2 regions of the Streptococcus sp. OMI870 genome follow, and region 1 is predicted to be linked to the other one. Evidence: predicted binding sites of a transcription regulator. Region 1 holds the regulator's gene; the other holds the start of a gene.
The links. Region 1 encodes HrcA, which represses chaperone genes, less so after heat shock. Its sites were predicted from a motif close to TTAGCACTCNNNNNNNNNGAGTGCTAA; they were not measured.
Positions count from the first base shown of each region.

Region 2: a site for HrcA is predicted at 5,590-5,616, ahead of QM968_RS07950 (ATP-dependent Clp protease ATP-binding subunit). Genes of this name have one in related genera too.

Region 1 covers NZ_JASHGM010000008.1:14,704-22,519, reverse strand. Annotated here, with positions in the region: gene truA (tRNA pseudouridine(38-40) synthase TruA) at 1-248, opposite strand, end outside; gene dnaJ (molecular chaperone DnaJ) at 392-1,525, opposite strand; gene QM968_RS10260 (DJ-1/PfpI family protein) at 1,749-2,381, opposite strand; gene dnaK (molecular chaperone DnaK) at 2,627-4,450, opposite strand; gene grpE (nucleotide exchange factor GrpE) at 4,691-5,233, opposite strand; gene hrcA (heat-inducible transcriptional repressor HrcA) at 5,240-6,274, opposite strand; gene QM968_RS10240 (M15 family metallopeptidase) at 6,442-7,215, opposite strand; gene QM968_RS10235 (histidine phosphatase family protein) at 7,205-7,816, opposite strand, start outside.
Region 2 covers NZ_JASHGM010000004.1:110,519-118,334, forward strand. Annotated here, with positions in the region: gene QM968_RS07915 (uroporphyrinogen decarboxylase family protein) at 1-376, shown strand, start outside; gene QM968_RS07920 (hypothetical protein) at 395-595, shown strand; gene QM968_RS07925 (uroporphyrinogen decarboxylase family protein) at 694-1,695, shown strand; gene QM968_RS07930 (transporter substrate-binding domain-containing protein) at 1,723-2,601, shown strand; gene QM968_RS07935 (amino acid ABC transporter permease) at 2,668-3,360, shown strand; gene QM968_RS07940 (amino acid ABC transporter permease) at 3,364-4,050, shown strand; gene QM968_RS07945 (amino acid ABC transporter ATP-binding protein) at 4,070-4,834, shown strand; gene QM968_RS07950 (ATP-dependent Clp protease ATP-binding subunit) at 5,710-7,816, shown strand, end outside.

The DNA.
Region 1 (7,816 bases):
TGGGTATCAAGGGCAAAGCGGAGCTTCTCCTCGTCCCGTAGCTGGGGGAGATCAAAATGGATGACCTGCCCAAGGGCATGGACACCTGCATCCGTTCGGCCTGCTCCATGGATGGTCACAGGATTTCCCTGATTGAGACGCATCAAGGTCTTCTCGATTTCTTCTTGCACACTACGGGCATGCAGTTGTCGTTGAAAACCCGCAAATAGATTCCCATCATAAGAAATAGTTGCTTTGTATCGTGTCATGGTTTTATTTTAGCAGGATATAGAAGGGGATACAAGAGAGAAAATGGCATTCTGTCCGGGTACAGTTTTTTAAAGAAAGAAGGTTCTTGAAGGCCATCCAAAAATAAAACGAGCTCCTTACTCAAAAGGAAACTCGTTTATTCTTATAAGTCATCTAAAGCATCTTTGACCTTATCAAAAAAGCCTTTTTTCTTTGGATTGACCTTCAAATCACTTGCTTCCGCAAAGGCTTGAAGGGCTTGTTTTTGCTTGTCATTTAAGCCAGTTGGGGTGACAACATTGACAGACACATATTGGTCTCCCATGGCACCACCACGTAAGCTTGGAGCACCTTTTCCGCGAAGACGGAATTTCTTACCGGTTTGGGTTCCTTCAGGAATGACCAAATCAACATCGCCATGAACCGTAGGCACATGAACCGTATCTCCAAGAGCTGCTTGGACAAAGTTCAAGTCTAACTTGTAGTAGATGGTTGAACCATCACGTTCAAAGCGATCGCTCGGCTCAACATTGACAACAACATACAAGTCTCCATAAGGTCCACCGTTAAAGCCAGCTTCTCCTTGACCCGCTAAGCGGATTTGTTGACCTGTTTCAACTCCTGCAGGAATCTTGACGTTCACGCTATGGGCTTGTTTTTCATGACCTGTTCCACGACAAGTGCTACATGGATCTTTAATTTCTTGACCACGACCATGGCAGACATCACAGGTTACTTGACGACGCATCATTCCAAGAGGGGTTTGGGTATCGACATTGATAACCCCAGAACCGTGACAGCGTCCACAGGTTACCGGACTAGTCCCTGGCTTAGCACCTGAACCGTGACAGGTATGGCAGCTTGCTTCACGATGGTACTTAACTTCTTTTTCAGCACCAAAAATCGCTTCTTCAAACTTGAGATTAACACGGTATTGGAGGTCGTCTCCTTGACGAGGGGCATTGGGATTACGGCTTGCACCGCCACCAAAGAAGCTGGAGAAGATATCTTCAAAACCACCAAAGCCACTACCGTTAAAGCCACCAAAGCCACCTGCTCCACCACCGAAGCCACCATTGGCACCCGTAGCACCATATTGGTCATAGGCCGCCCGCTTTTGTTCGTCGCTTAACGTCTCATAAGCTTCTTGAACTTCCTTGTACTTTTCCTCAGCACCAGGCTCCTTGTTGATATCTGGGTGATATTTTTTAGATAATTTCCGATAGGCTTTCTTGATCTCATCTTGAGATGCATTCTTTGAAACGCCCAAACGGTCATAAAATTCAGTATTGTTCATAATTCAAGATACAAAGGGCGTCAAACGGACACAGCCAAAATAGGAGTTTTGACGACGGACGCTTGCGTCCTAGAAAAAACTATCTTTTTGGCACCGTCCGTAGCCCGTGTTCAGTTGCGAACACTCTTTGTTCCTTTCTATTGTTATTGAGTAAGAAACTTCAGAGCTCGAGTTCAATTCCCCGAACACTCTTTGTTCCTTTCTGTAATTTTTACCTACATATTTAGAGGATGTTTTCTATACTTTGCTTCACTTGATCAAACTCTTGGTCTGATAGAGTAAATATCAAATCCTCTGTTGCATAGTCGTTCTGTTCTTTAAAATAGTTGTCCGTATTCTCTGCCAACCCTAAACCGAAAATCACTTTTCTTGCAAACTCTTGATGTGCAAAACCGATAGCCGTAATGATTTGTTTATCTTGCACAACCAGTTTGGGTTGGAAATTTTCACGTGGAAGAAATTCAAAATAATCAAAGAAGTTTTGCCAAATTCCACCTGTAAATTTCGTATCGTTCAACAAGCCTGCTTTCGCTAATAAAAGAGGCGCTGAAGAAATGGCTGCAATTAGGACTTCTTGCTCACCAAGAGCCCTCAAAAACGAAATCAATTTCTCATCCTGTAGAGCAGGACCTATATTGACCATTCCTGGCAAAATCACACAAGAATACTCTTCTATACGGATTTGATCTAGTGTTTTCGTTGGTTGACAGGGCAATCCATCTTCAGAGACTACTATCGAATCATCTGAAGCGACATAATCAATCGTGACGTCAAAAGATAGAGCTAAAGTACTGGTTAAAGCAGTTATCTCATAAAGAGAAAAATTAGGATAAATCAAACAAAGTACTTTTTTCATACGCAACATCCTCTATTTTACCGAAAAACAGAGGCTGGGTTGCAACCTCTGGATTTCTTCCTATCATTACGACATTCTAAGACAAAGTCGATTATACTTTTTTAGAACTAGTAAGGCTGAATTGAGTTTCGGATTAAATCGAGCACGCCCTAACCTCTTGGTGAAAAAGACAAATCTTTCTAGAAACTAAAGTTTCTGCGTCAGATTTCCTATTTTCACTGTGAGGTTTTAACGGGCTTTGCATCTTATTTTTCCGTAAACTCTCCGTCTACGACGTCATCGCCTGCATTTCCTGTTGCTTGTGCGCCTTCTGCTCCTGCTTGGGCTTGTTGCGCTGCCGCGGCTTGTTCGTAGAGTTTCACAGCAAGTCCTTGTGCTTTTTCGTTCAATGCTTCAAGTTTTGCTTTCATTTCGTCCAAGTTGTTGTCTTCTTGAGCTTTCTTAAGATCATCAAGGGCAGCTTGGGCAGCATCACGTTCTGCATCGAAACCTTTGCCTTCAGTTTCCTTGATTGTCTTTTCAGTCGCAAAGATAGCTTGGTCTACTTCGTTACGAAGGTCTACTTCTTCTTTACGTTTCTTATCTGCTTCAGCGTTAGCTTCTGCATCTTTCATCATGCGGTCGATTTCTTCGTCTGTCAAACCTGAGTTAGATTGGATCACAATAGTTTGTTCTTTTTGAGTTCCAAGGTCTTTAGCCTTAACAGATACGATACCGTTCTTATCGATGTCAAACGTTACTTCGATTTGTGGGATACCACGAGGTGCAGCTGGGATATCTGTCAATTGGAAGCGTCCAAGAGTCTTGTTATCTGCTGCCATTGGGCGTTCCCCTTGAAGAACGTGGATATCAACGGCTGGTTGGTTGTCTGCTGCAGTTGAGAAGACTTGTGATTTAGAAGTTGGAATCGTAGTGTTGCGGTCGATGAGTTTTGTAAAGACTCCACCCATTGTTTCGATACCAAGTGACAATGGCGTTACGTCAAGAAGGACAACGTCTTTCACATCACCAGTGATCACACCACCTTGGATGGCAGCACCCATAGCCACTACTTCGTCAGGGTTCACTGATTTGTTTGGTTCTTTACCAGTTTCAGCTTTAACAGCTTCAACAACGGCAGGGATACGAGTTGAACCACCAACAAGGATGACTTCGTCAATTTCTGACAAGCTCAAACCTGCATCTGAAAGGGCTTGGCGAACTGGAGTTTTTGTACGTTCAACGAGGTCACGAGTCAAATCGTCAAATTTAGCACGAGTCAAGGTCATTTCCAAGTGAAGAGGTCCAGCTTCACCAGCAGTGATAAATGGCAAGCTGATTTGTGTTGAAGTGACACCAGAAAGGTCTTTCTTCGCTTTTTCAGCTGCATCTTTCAAACGTTGAACAGCCATCTTGTCGTTTGACAAGTCGATGCCGTTTTCTTTCTTGAATTCTGCTACTAAGTAGTCGATGATTTTTTGGTCAAAGTCGTCACCACCGAGTTTGTTATCCCCTGCAGTTGCCAATACATCAAAGACACCATCACCCAATTCAAGGATAGATACGTCGAATGTACCACCACCAAGGTCGAATACCAAGATTTTTTCTTCTTTGTCTGTCTTGTCCAAACCGTAAGCAAGAGCTGCTGCAGTTGGTTCGTTGACGATACGTTCTACTTCAAGACCAGCGATTTTACCAGCGTCTTTTGTTGCTTGACGTTGAGCATCGTTAAAGTAAGCTGGAACTGTGATAACTGCTTTCGTTACTTTTTCACCAAGGTATTCTTCAGCATAACCTTTCAAGTATTGAAGGATCATAGCTGAGATTTCTTGTGGAGTGTATTCTTTCCCGTTAGCAGAAACTTTTTCAGAAGTACCCATCTTAGATTTGATAGAGATGACTGTATCTGGGTTTGTAACTGCTTGACGTTTTGCAGCGTCACCAACGATGATTTCACCGTTTTTGAAAGAAACTACAGAAGGGGTTGTGCGGTTTCCTTCTGGGTTTGCGATGATTTTTGATTCAGTTCCTTCAAGAACTGCAACTGCTGAGTTTGTTGTACCTAAGTCAATACCGATAATTTTAGACATATGTTTTTCTCCTTAAATTTATCTTCTTTTTTCTTTTTGATACTCTTCTTAAGTGGCGACGCCGTCAGAGCTTGACTTCGTCAATCTCTTTGACTAAACTTTGAGCCTAAGGTCTCAAAGTTTGTGCAAATAGCGCCACGGCGAAGAGTATCGCCTTTGGTTCGCTTCGCGTACTATTGGTGAAGCTGAACCATTGTTTATCTTTCTTTCATAGTTTAGTGTCGTTTCGGACAAGGTATCCTAGTTGTATACAACTACCATTGCTGGGCGTAGGATGCGGTCGTGGAGTTTGTAGCCTTTTTGGAAGACTTGTGCGATGGTGTCTGCTGGATGTTCGTCATCAGCTGGGAGGGTTTGAATGGCCATGTGGTAATTATGGTCAAATTCTCCGTCGGCTGGAATTTCTTCGATCCCTTCTTCTTTCAGAGCATGAATCAAGCTTTCTTGCACCATTTCTAGTCCTTTTTTGACATCATCTGTCAACCCTTCAACGGCAAGGGCACGTTCTAAGTTATCCAACGAAGGCAAGATTGCTTTTGCCAAGTCTTGGCTGCGATAGCGTTGCAAAAGTTGGCGTTCTTCGTTGGCACGACGCTGAATGTTTTGCATTTCTGCATGAGCGCGAAGGTATTTGTTTTCAAATTCTTCGGCACGCGCTTGTGCTTCTTCTAATTCAGAAGGTTGCTTGCTTTCCTCTACAACTTCTTCAGTTGTTTGGGCAACTTCCTCTTCTTTCACGTCTTCTTTTTTGATTTCTTCTGTCAAGGCATACACCCCTTTCATTTGGTCTTAATTTACTTCATAATGGTTGCTGTTGAGGTAACGGTAGTAGTCCGTTAACTTCATGACCAGTACCCGTCCGATAACATTGACGAGGCTAATCACACGCCTGTAATCCATCTCTACGGGACCAATCACATGCATGAGGGCCATCCCACGATAAGGAACCAGGAATTTATGACTAATCACGGTCACATTTTTCAAAGCCTTCTCTTGGGACTCCGCAACCAGGATCTGGGTCATTTGGTCCTCTGGCATTCCCCCTCGCAACTCCAAGGCTACGTGTTGGGGATTATCCAAGAACTGATAGGTCTGAAGATCGGCGTAGGTTAAAGATGAAACCTTTCCTTCTACAAAGACCAGTTCTTGAAACAGTTGCGAGAAGACGTAATCAAACAGATCCAAGACATTGTCTGTCGTCTTAAAATAGCGCTGGACAATCTGTGGAATCTCTGTCCGCAAGCGGTAGTGGATATCCAAGACCGTATTTCCAATGAAGCGTTCTTGAACCAGCTGATGGAAGATTTCCAAGTCACTGGTTAAGAAATTCTTTGGAATCGCAAATTGTACGGTAACAGGCTTTGATTCATCCAAGGTCAATACCGCCAAAGCATCGTGGTTGGACAAGGGAACAATCTCAAAACCCGTCAAGCGCTGTCGTGTCGGCTCAACATCCTGAATAACTGCGGTGTAGCCCGTCATCTGGGCTAGTAACTTAGCCGTAGCATCCAAGATATCGTCTAGCTTAAAGGCTTCGAAATCGAAGGCTTTCACCACCTGGTAGACATCTTGCTCATCAATCAGCTCCAGATCGAGCGAGTTCTGAACAAAATATTGAAAACCAGCCCGGCTAGGCATTCGACCACTCGAAGTGTGGGCTTTTTCTAATAAGCCCTGCTTTTCGAGGGCAGCCATGTCGTTTCGGATGGTGGCACTACTGGATTGAATGACATCTTGCAGGGCTTTTGAACCGACCGGTTCGTGGGTCTTGGTAAAGATATCGACGACAAGATTGAGAATCTCATTTTGACGTTCTGTAACCATGACCTCACCTCTCTTTCATCTTTAGCACTCTACACATCCGAGTGCTAAACTATGATTCTATTATACACCCTCTCAAGAGAAAGTCAAGAAAAAAATCCAAAAAATTAGCACTCTTTTTCCAAGAGTGCTAAAAATCATTCTTAAGGCCTAGAAAAGTGTATGTCCTACTATTTTCCGGCCTTTTTCAGTAATTGAATGTATTCTTCTAATACTAGCTGATGTTTGGCCATATACTGAGCACTTTCTACACCAACATAACGGAAATGCCAATTCTCAAAAGTCACACCTGTAATATCGCTCTTGCCATCTGGATAGCGAAGAACAAAACCATATTGAGGTGCAATGGCAGCCAGCTGCAAGCCTAACTCATCACTTTGACCTGCTTCGACGCTCATATCAATTGCAAGACCTGTCTGATGCTCACTAGCACCAGGGACCTGCACCTGAGTCTGCACCTGTTTTTCAGCTTCTTCGTGTGAAAGACCACTCGCTTCTAACTCAGCAACACGCTCATTATAGAGCTCGGTTTGTTCGGCTACACTCCGATAACCCGATATCAAGGTTTCTTCTGGGGCAATTTTTCGGGCTGCTTCCAAAAATTGACGCGTTGGATCTCCAATCCGACTATCGACTTTTATGGCATCCACATCTGTCAATTGTGGGTTCAGCTCAGGCTTCACATTGTCACGATTGACCAAGATCAACTGCCAATCTTTTGTCGAGACGGCTGGCAGATCTGATTTTTCTTCCTTTTTCTTAGAAGAAGACGGAGTCGTCACGACAGTTTTTTTGGCCTTCCAAAACTGGAGCCCTGAAAACAGGTTTGGTTTCGCCAAATAGGCGCCAATCCCCGATCCAAGGGCCGCAAGAAGAAAGCAACTCACTAGATAGGGCCACCATTTCTTGCGTTTTTTTCTTGCGCGTCTGTACTTATTCGTCATGGCCTTCCTCTAGAAGTTTTGCTCCAACTTTACGATAGGACATATCCCCAACTTTTTCGATAGTAAAGGCTCCATCTTCATAAGCCAAAACAGTTACACTTCCATTATCTAAGACCAATTCTTTAAAGGCTTTTGGATCAATCAGGTAAATCAAGGTACTGATGGTCATGCCATGACTGACCACCATAGCATTGCCACCACCAGCTGCTTCCACCTCTTTTGCGATAGCTTCAAACCCTTCTTTGATCCGACCACTCAAGGCGCTCCAGGATTCAGCCCAACCCGTGGTGTCGACTTCAACAATCCCTTCTGCCAACTCCATCAAGCTCAACTGATGAAAATCCTCGACCTTAAAAACACGGGGTAAAACCCCCATAAAGAGCTCGCCATCATAGGCACCGTCGAAGCTACCAAAACACCACTCACGAATGCGTTTATCATAGCGATAAGGAATCTGACCTGTCAAACCAAGCTCCTGAAGAACAATTCCCATGGTTTGAATGGTGCGTCCAGAATCACTCGACACAGCCTGCTTAAAAGAAAGACCTGCTTCCTTAAGGCCAAGTCCTAATTCTTTAATTCCACGCTCTCCTGCTTCTGT
Region 2 (7,816 bases), on a different contig from region 1:
CATCGCTGTCCTAGAAGCAGCCAATGAAGCTGGGGGCATCAATATCCTTCATATTTGTGGTTTTGAAGGAGCCAGCAATGAAGTGGAACTCTTCAAGGATTATCCAGCTCAAGTCATTAACTGGGCGACTCATCATGAAGGTCTGAGCCTAGCAGCAGGGCGCAAACTCTTTGGTGATCGTGCTGTCTTGGGTGGCTTTGTCAATGGTAAGAAAGGATTACTCTACCAAGGGGAACGAGCAGCGATTGAGCAAGAAACTCGCCGCTTGGTGGCAGAAGCTGGAAGTCGCGGTTTGATCCTTGGGGCAGACTGTACCGTACCAGACGATTTCCAATTGGAACGCTTAGACTGGGTGCGTCAAGCAGCCGTCTTGTAAAAAAGAAAGGAGAGGGAGATGAAAAAGATCAATGTATGGTGTATCGTAGTAACCGTTTTGTTTTTGCTTCTAGGGCTAAGTAAAGTCGCTTTAGCAAGCAGTCATGGGATTGCACGGAAAGATCCGGACATCGAAAAATTGGAGAAAATTCCAGCCCATAGTCTCTCCCTCATGCGCCCATCTGATCTAGCTGGACTTCTACTTCTAGACGGACAGTGATAAAAAAGATGAAGAACTTGATAAAAAATATATATTAGTCAAAGAATGATTGAAGTGTTAAGATAACAAACAAGAAAAGAATAGAACGAGGTAAGAACATGTCAGCAAAAAGAGAATTAGTCTTAAAAGCATTCAAAGGAGAAAAAGTTGACCGTGTGCCAGTTGGATTTTGGCACCATTTTACAACAGAAGAAGAATGGTTGAAAGGATTTTCCAATCCGGAAATTATTGAAAAAAACCTGAAGGGTCATCAAAACTTCCTTCACAAGGTTCAACCAGACTTTGTTAAACTTATGAGCGATGGTTACTTTGCTTATCCAAACCCATCCATTCACAAAGGCCTTGAAAACATCTCTGACTTAGCAGGGATTGAACCGCTCGGAGCCGATCATCCATGGATCACAGAGCAGGTAGAGCTTGTGAAAAAAATCCGTGCTGGTTTTGAAGAGGACATTGTAGCCATCTACAACATCTTTGCTCCGGTGACCTACTTCAAATGGTTGGTCGGAGAAGTGTCAGGTGGAGATGACTTGATCGCAAACTTTATCGATCAAGATGCAGCAACTCTTAAAAAAGTTTTGGATACCATTGGGCAAGATATTGCAAGTTTGAGCCAACGAATTATTAAGGAAGCTGGAGCAGACGGGATCTACCTCAGTGTTCAAAGCATCCAAGATGCGCGTGTCAGTCAGGAAGTTTACAAACAAGTCATCGCACCGAGTGAACTCCATGTCTTAGAGACAGCTAAGGAAGCAGGTGGGGTAAATATCCTTCATATCTGTGGCTACGAAGGAGCTCGCAATGATATCCATCTCTTCACAGACTACCCAGCTCAAGTCATTAACTGGGCAGTCGGACCAGAAGGGATTAGCCTGGCAGAAGGACGTGAAATATTCGGCGGGCGTACGGTTCTAGGTGGTTTTGAAAATGGTAAAAATGGTCTTCTCTACACAGGAGACAAGGCAGCTATCCAAGCAGAAACCAAACGCATCATCGCAGAAACAGGAACCACAGGCTTGGTCATCGGTGCGGATTGTACCATCCCAAGTGACATTGATGAAGAACGAATCGAATGGGTTCGTGAAGCTGCAGCAGAATAAGGAAAAGAGAAAGAGAGAAAAGAGAGTATGAGTAAAAAAACATGGATTATCGGTGGGGTAGCCGTTCTTGCCCTTGCAGGTGCAACGATTATTGGTCGAAGCTTGAACCACGCAAACGACAGCAAAGGATTAACAGGATCTAATAAAGTAACAACCTTGAAAGTAGCCCACACGCAAAACTATGTGCCGTATGATTTCGTTGATGAAAAAGGAGAATCAGATGGCTATGAAGTAGCTGTGCTCAAAGCCATTGACGAAAAATTACCAGACTACAAGTTTGAGTACACTGGAACAAGTGATGACGACCTTTTGATCGGTCTAGAATCTGGTAAGTATGATATCGGAACCAAAGGAGCTTGGTATACCGAAGAACGCGCCAAGAAATTTATCATTCCAAAAGAACCAATCGGAGCAAGTATCATCGGATTTACCGTACGAAAAGAAGATGCGGATAAATACAAGAACATCGATGACTTTGCGAAAGAAAAAGGAAAATTGGTCCCAATTTCACCACAAAATGCCCAATGGAATGTTATTAAAGAATACAATGAAAAGCATAAGGACCAACCAATCGAATTAACAGCTGCCGAATCGTTCAAAGTCGCAGATGCTTATGCTTGGGTACTTGAAGGTCGTTACGATGCCTTCTTTGACATCAAACTTTCCTTTGAAAAAGCTGTCACAGATAAAGATGGTTCTTACCACCAATATGCAGACAAACTCAGCTGGTTTGCCTACAAAGGAATTCCAACTTATCCATTGATCCATAAGGATAAGAAAAACGAAAAATTTGCGGAAGCCTACAGCAAGGCTATCAAAGAATTGGAAAAAGATGGAACGCTTGCCAAACTATCCGAAAAATATTTCGGTGAAGATGTCTTCAGTTATGTAGATAAAGAGAAATAAGATGGAACTGGGTGCGTATTGCCCCAGCTTCCTTATTTCTATCCGGATACAGAAAGGAAAAGAAACATGGTCTCATACGACATTTCCAAGGTCTGGTCATTTCTTCCAACCTTGGTCCAGGCCCTACCGGCGACCCTAGCTTTGATGGTGTTAACGACGCTTCTCGGTTCTGCTTTTGGCTTGGTTTTGACCTGGGCACAAGTATCAGAAGATAAGGTAGGAGCAGGTCTGGCAAAAGGCTATGTCTTTACCTTGCGTTGTACCCCTCCAATTGTCTTGCTCTTTTTGGTCTTTTATGGACTGCCCCAATTTTTGAACTGGTGGTTGGGCATTGACATTGACCACTGGTCCAAGTTTGTCTTTGTCCTGGTTGCCATGTTTCTTCTCTTTGCCGCGATGATTTCTGAGGTCTTTAAGGCAGCCTATTTGGCCATTCCTAAAGGTCAGATGGAGGCTGGCTTGAGTATCGGCTTGACGCCAGCTCAAACCATTTGGCGGATTGTCCTTCCCCAAGCCTTTCGCGTGGCTCTTCCAAATATGACGACGGCTATCTTGAACCTCATGCGCGACGCCGCTTTGGCTTATACTATTGGCTTTATCGATATCATGGGAGCAGGAAATAACTTGATCAGCCGCAATCTCGGAAATTATTCCCTTGAGACTTATACAGCCGTAGCAGTGATTTACTGGGGCATTGCCCTTGTGATCTCCTTCTCCGCTCAATTCCTTGAAAAACGACTCAGCGTAACAGAAAGGTAGCTTATGGATTTCAATTTTATTAGTAAAACATTTCTAGCCACCTTGGGTGGTGTTCCAGTAACCCTTCTGATCATGGTCGTATCCATCCTCTTGAGTTTTTTTCCAGCCCTCTTTTTGGCGCTCGGTCAGATCTATAAGGTCAAAGGGGTTCGCAGTTTCTCAGTGGTTTACTTGGCATTTATCCGGGCGACGCCTCCGATCCTCTTGATTCTCTTCTTTTATAGTCTCTTTCCTAGTCTCTTAAATAGCTTTTTTAAGAGCATGGGCAGTCACTTTAATGTCTTTGAGATCAATCCCATTTACTATGCCTTTATCATCTTTAGCTTGATGACAACAGGAAGTCTAGCTGAAATTCTCCGGTCAGCTATTCTGACGGTGGATAAGGGTCAACTAGAAGCAGCGCAAGCCATCGGTTTGACCAATCGCCAAGCCTATATCCGCATTGTTTTTCCCCAAGCCCTACGTGCAGCCCTGCCCAATCTATGTAACCTGGTCATCAACTTGGTCAAAGGAACTTCCCTTGTCTTTGTCATGACCATCAAGGATATCACTGCCATTGCCAAGGTCGAAGCCTCTTATGGCTATCAATATTTTGAATCCTATCTCGTGATTTTTATTCTTTATATTGTCATTTGTGGGGTGATTCAGTGGGGATTCAATCGCTTAGAAAAACGCCTGACACTCGCATAGAAGAAGGAGAATTGAAAAGATGTTAGAAGTAGAACACGTATCGAAAAAATTTAAGGACCACCAAGTCCTGGTAGATGTTAATCTCAAGGTCAACCAAGGGGATGTCGTCGTTATTTTGGGTCCATCTGGATCAGGAAAAACAACCTTCCTTCGCTGCCTTAATCACTTGGAAAAGGCGGATACAGGCCGTTTGACTTTGGGTGGAAAAGAGTATGACCTCTCAAAGCTCAGTAAAAAAGAAATTCTAGAAATCCGCCAAAAGACAGCCTTTGTCTTCCAGCATTACAATCTCTTTGCCAATAAAACAGCCCTTGAAAATATCTTGGAAGGCCTGATTGTAGCCCGCAAGATTCCAAAAGAAGAAGCTCTTCAACGGGCAGAGTCCGCCCTTGAAAAAGTCGGTCTCCTCGCTTATAAGGATTACTATCCTTCTCAATTGTCAGGGGGTCAGCAGCAGCGGATCGGAATCGCACGTGCTATCGCAGTAAAACCCGACGTGATCTTGCTGGATGAGCCGACCTCAGCGCTGGACCCAGAGTTGGTCGGGGATGTACTAGCTGTTATGAAGCAACTAGCCCAAGAAGGAGTGACCATGGTTGTGGTAACCCATGAGATGAGCTTTGCGCGTGATGTAGCCAACCACGTCATCTTTATGGATGGTGGACACATCATCGAAGAAAACGAACCCCATGAATTCTTCAACAGTCCAAAGGAAGAGCGAACCAAACAATTCCTTTCACGGATTCTATCCGACGCCACCTATAGCGTCGAATACATGATTTAACAGGAGACACACCCTGGGAAGGGTGTAGCAGATTAAAGACAAAGTCATCTTAGAAACTTTCTTTAGGTGAGTACGGACGTCAGCGAACTTCGAAGAAGTTCCATGACTAAATTAAGATACAAAGGGCGTCTGCGGATAAAGTCAAAATAGGGAGCAGGACAGAAGCACTTTTGTATGGAATTACTTCGTTGTCCTGCCCCCACAAGGCTGATTAGGATTCTTCCGAGCTAAAAGGTGAGAGAAGAATTCAATCAGCTACTGTGTCTTGGATTTAGTACTAATGTATTTTATGCTTTTGACACAATCCGCAGCCCGTGTTCAATTCGTTTTGAGCCCCTTCGCTTTTCAATTTTAGGCTCAGGCTAAAACAGTTCCCCGAACTGTTTTACTCTCAAAACTCCCGAGTGCTAGAAACAACAGTGTTTCTAGCACTTTTCTCACGGCGGAAAGTTTCAGTGTATGTTTGAATGAGCCTAACGAACTCAGTGTTTATCATTTTTTTAGCATCACTGAGGTTGCTGGATATAATACAGTTTGTCTACATTCTAACCTCCAGTTTTTTTAGCTTGGAATTTTTTTAAAAAATTATGTAAAAAACTGTTGACAAAAAAATCATCTTGCTTTATAATAATTTATGTAAACAAAAAGAGGTTGGAAAATCTCAAGAGTTTACAGGATCAATAGTGGAAAGGAGATGGTGAGATGCTATTTCCAAAATATAGAAAACTAATTGATAAAAGAAGGAATATAAGATCTTAGCCCTCGAGGCTATTCATTTAAAAGAAAAATAAAATTATGTAAACAAACGTTAAGTAGCCAATTCGGCTACTCATTTTCAAGAATGAATTAAAATTATGTAAAACGAGGTAATAACTATGAACAACAACTTTAACAATATGGATGATCTTTTCAATCAACTAATGGGAAATATGGGTGGTTTTCGTTCTGAAAGCCGTCGCTACATGATCAATGGTCGTGAAGTAACACCTGAAGAATTCGCTATTTACCGTCAAACGGGTCAACTTCCAACCGAAGGAAGTGAGCCAGTGCAACACCAACAAGGCAAAGGCATGAAACAAGATGGAATTCTTGCGAAGCTGGGTCGTAACTTGACTGAAGAAGCTCGTGAAGGAAAATTGGATCCGGTCATCGGACGCAATAAAGAAATTCAAGAAACAGCTGAAATCTTGTCTCGTCGTACCAAGAACAATCCGGTCCTTGTAGGGGATGCAGGTGTTGGTAAGACAGCTGTTGTAGAAGGCTTGGCCCAAGCTATCGTGAATGGTGATGTTCCAGCAGCCATCAAGAACAAAGAAATCATCTCCATCGATATTTCTGGTCTAGAAGCTGGTACGCAATACCGTGGTAGCTTTGAAGAAAATATCCAAAATATGATCCAAGAAGTCAAAGCGATGGGCAATGTCATCCTTTTCTTTGACGAAATTCACCAAATCCTTGGTGCGGGTAGCACAGGGGATGGTCAAGGATCTAAAGGTCTTGCGGATATCTTGAAACCAGCTCTTTCTCGTGGTGAATTGACAGTCATTGGTGCAACTACTCAAGATGAATACCGTAACACCATCTTGAAGAATGCGGCCCTTGCTCGTCGTTTCAACGAAGTCAAGGTTAATGCTCCATCAGCTGAAGATACTTTCAAGATTCTCCAAGGGATCCGTGATCTTTACGAAAAACACCACAATGTTGTCTTGCCAGATGAAGTCTTGAAAGCAGCCGTTGATTATTCTGTTCAATACATTCCACAACGTAGCTTGCCTGATAAGGCGATTGACTTGGTCGATGTGACAGCTGCTCACTTGGCAGCTCAACACCCTGTAACAGATGTCCATGCGGTTGAGCACGAAATTCAAGCGGAAAAAACTAAACAAGAAGAAGCTGCGGCTAAAGAAGATTACGAAGCAGCTCTAAATGCAAAAGTCCGTATCGAAGAGCTTGAAAAGAAAATTGCTAACCATACAGAGGATCACAAGGTAACTGCAACTGTCAATGACGTAGCTGAGTCTGTCGAACGGATGACTGGTATTCCAGTATCTCAAATGGGTGCAACCGATATCGAACGATTGAAAGATATGGGTCACCGTTTGCAAACGAAAGTTATTGGCCAAGACAAGGCTGTTGAAGCTGTTTCAAAAGCGATCCGTCGGAACCGTGCAGGCTTTGACGAAGGAAACCGCCCAATCGGTAGCTTCCTCTTTGTAGGTCCTACTGGTGTTGGTAAGACTGAGTTGGCAAAACAATTAGCCCTTGATATGTTCGGAACGAAAGATGCTATCATCCGTTTGGACATGTCAGAATACAGCGACCGCACAGCCGTATCTAAATTGATCGGTACCACTGCCGGTTATGTTGGTTACGATGACAACAACAATACCTTGACAGAACGCGTCCGTCGTAATCCATACTCTATCGTCCTTCTTGACGAGATTGAAAAGGCGGATCCTCAAGTGATCACCCTTCTTCTTCAAGTCTTGGATGATGGTCGTTTGACAGACGGTCAAGGAAACACTGTTAATTTCAAGAATACCGTAATTATTGCTACTTCAAATGCTGGCTTTGGTTACGAAGCGAACTTGACAGAAGATGCGGACAAACCAGAACTCTTGGATCGTTTAAAACCATTCTTCCGTCCGGAATTCTTGAACCGTTTCAACGCCGTGATCGAGTTCTCACACTTGAGCAAGGAAGACCTTTCTAAGATTGTTGACTTGATGTTAGAAGAAGTGAACAAAACTCTTGCTAAGAAAGATATCGACTTGACAGTGAGCGATGCTGCCAAAGAATACATGACTGAAGAAGGATATGATGAAGTTATGGGTGTTCGTCCACTCCGTCGTGTGGTTGAACAACAAATCCGAGATAAAGTGACAGATTTCCACTTGGATAATCTTGATGCTAAACACTTGCTAGCAGATATGGAAGATGGAGAATTGGTCATCAGAGAAAAAGACACAAAGAAAGAAGAAA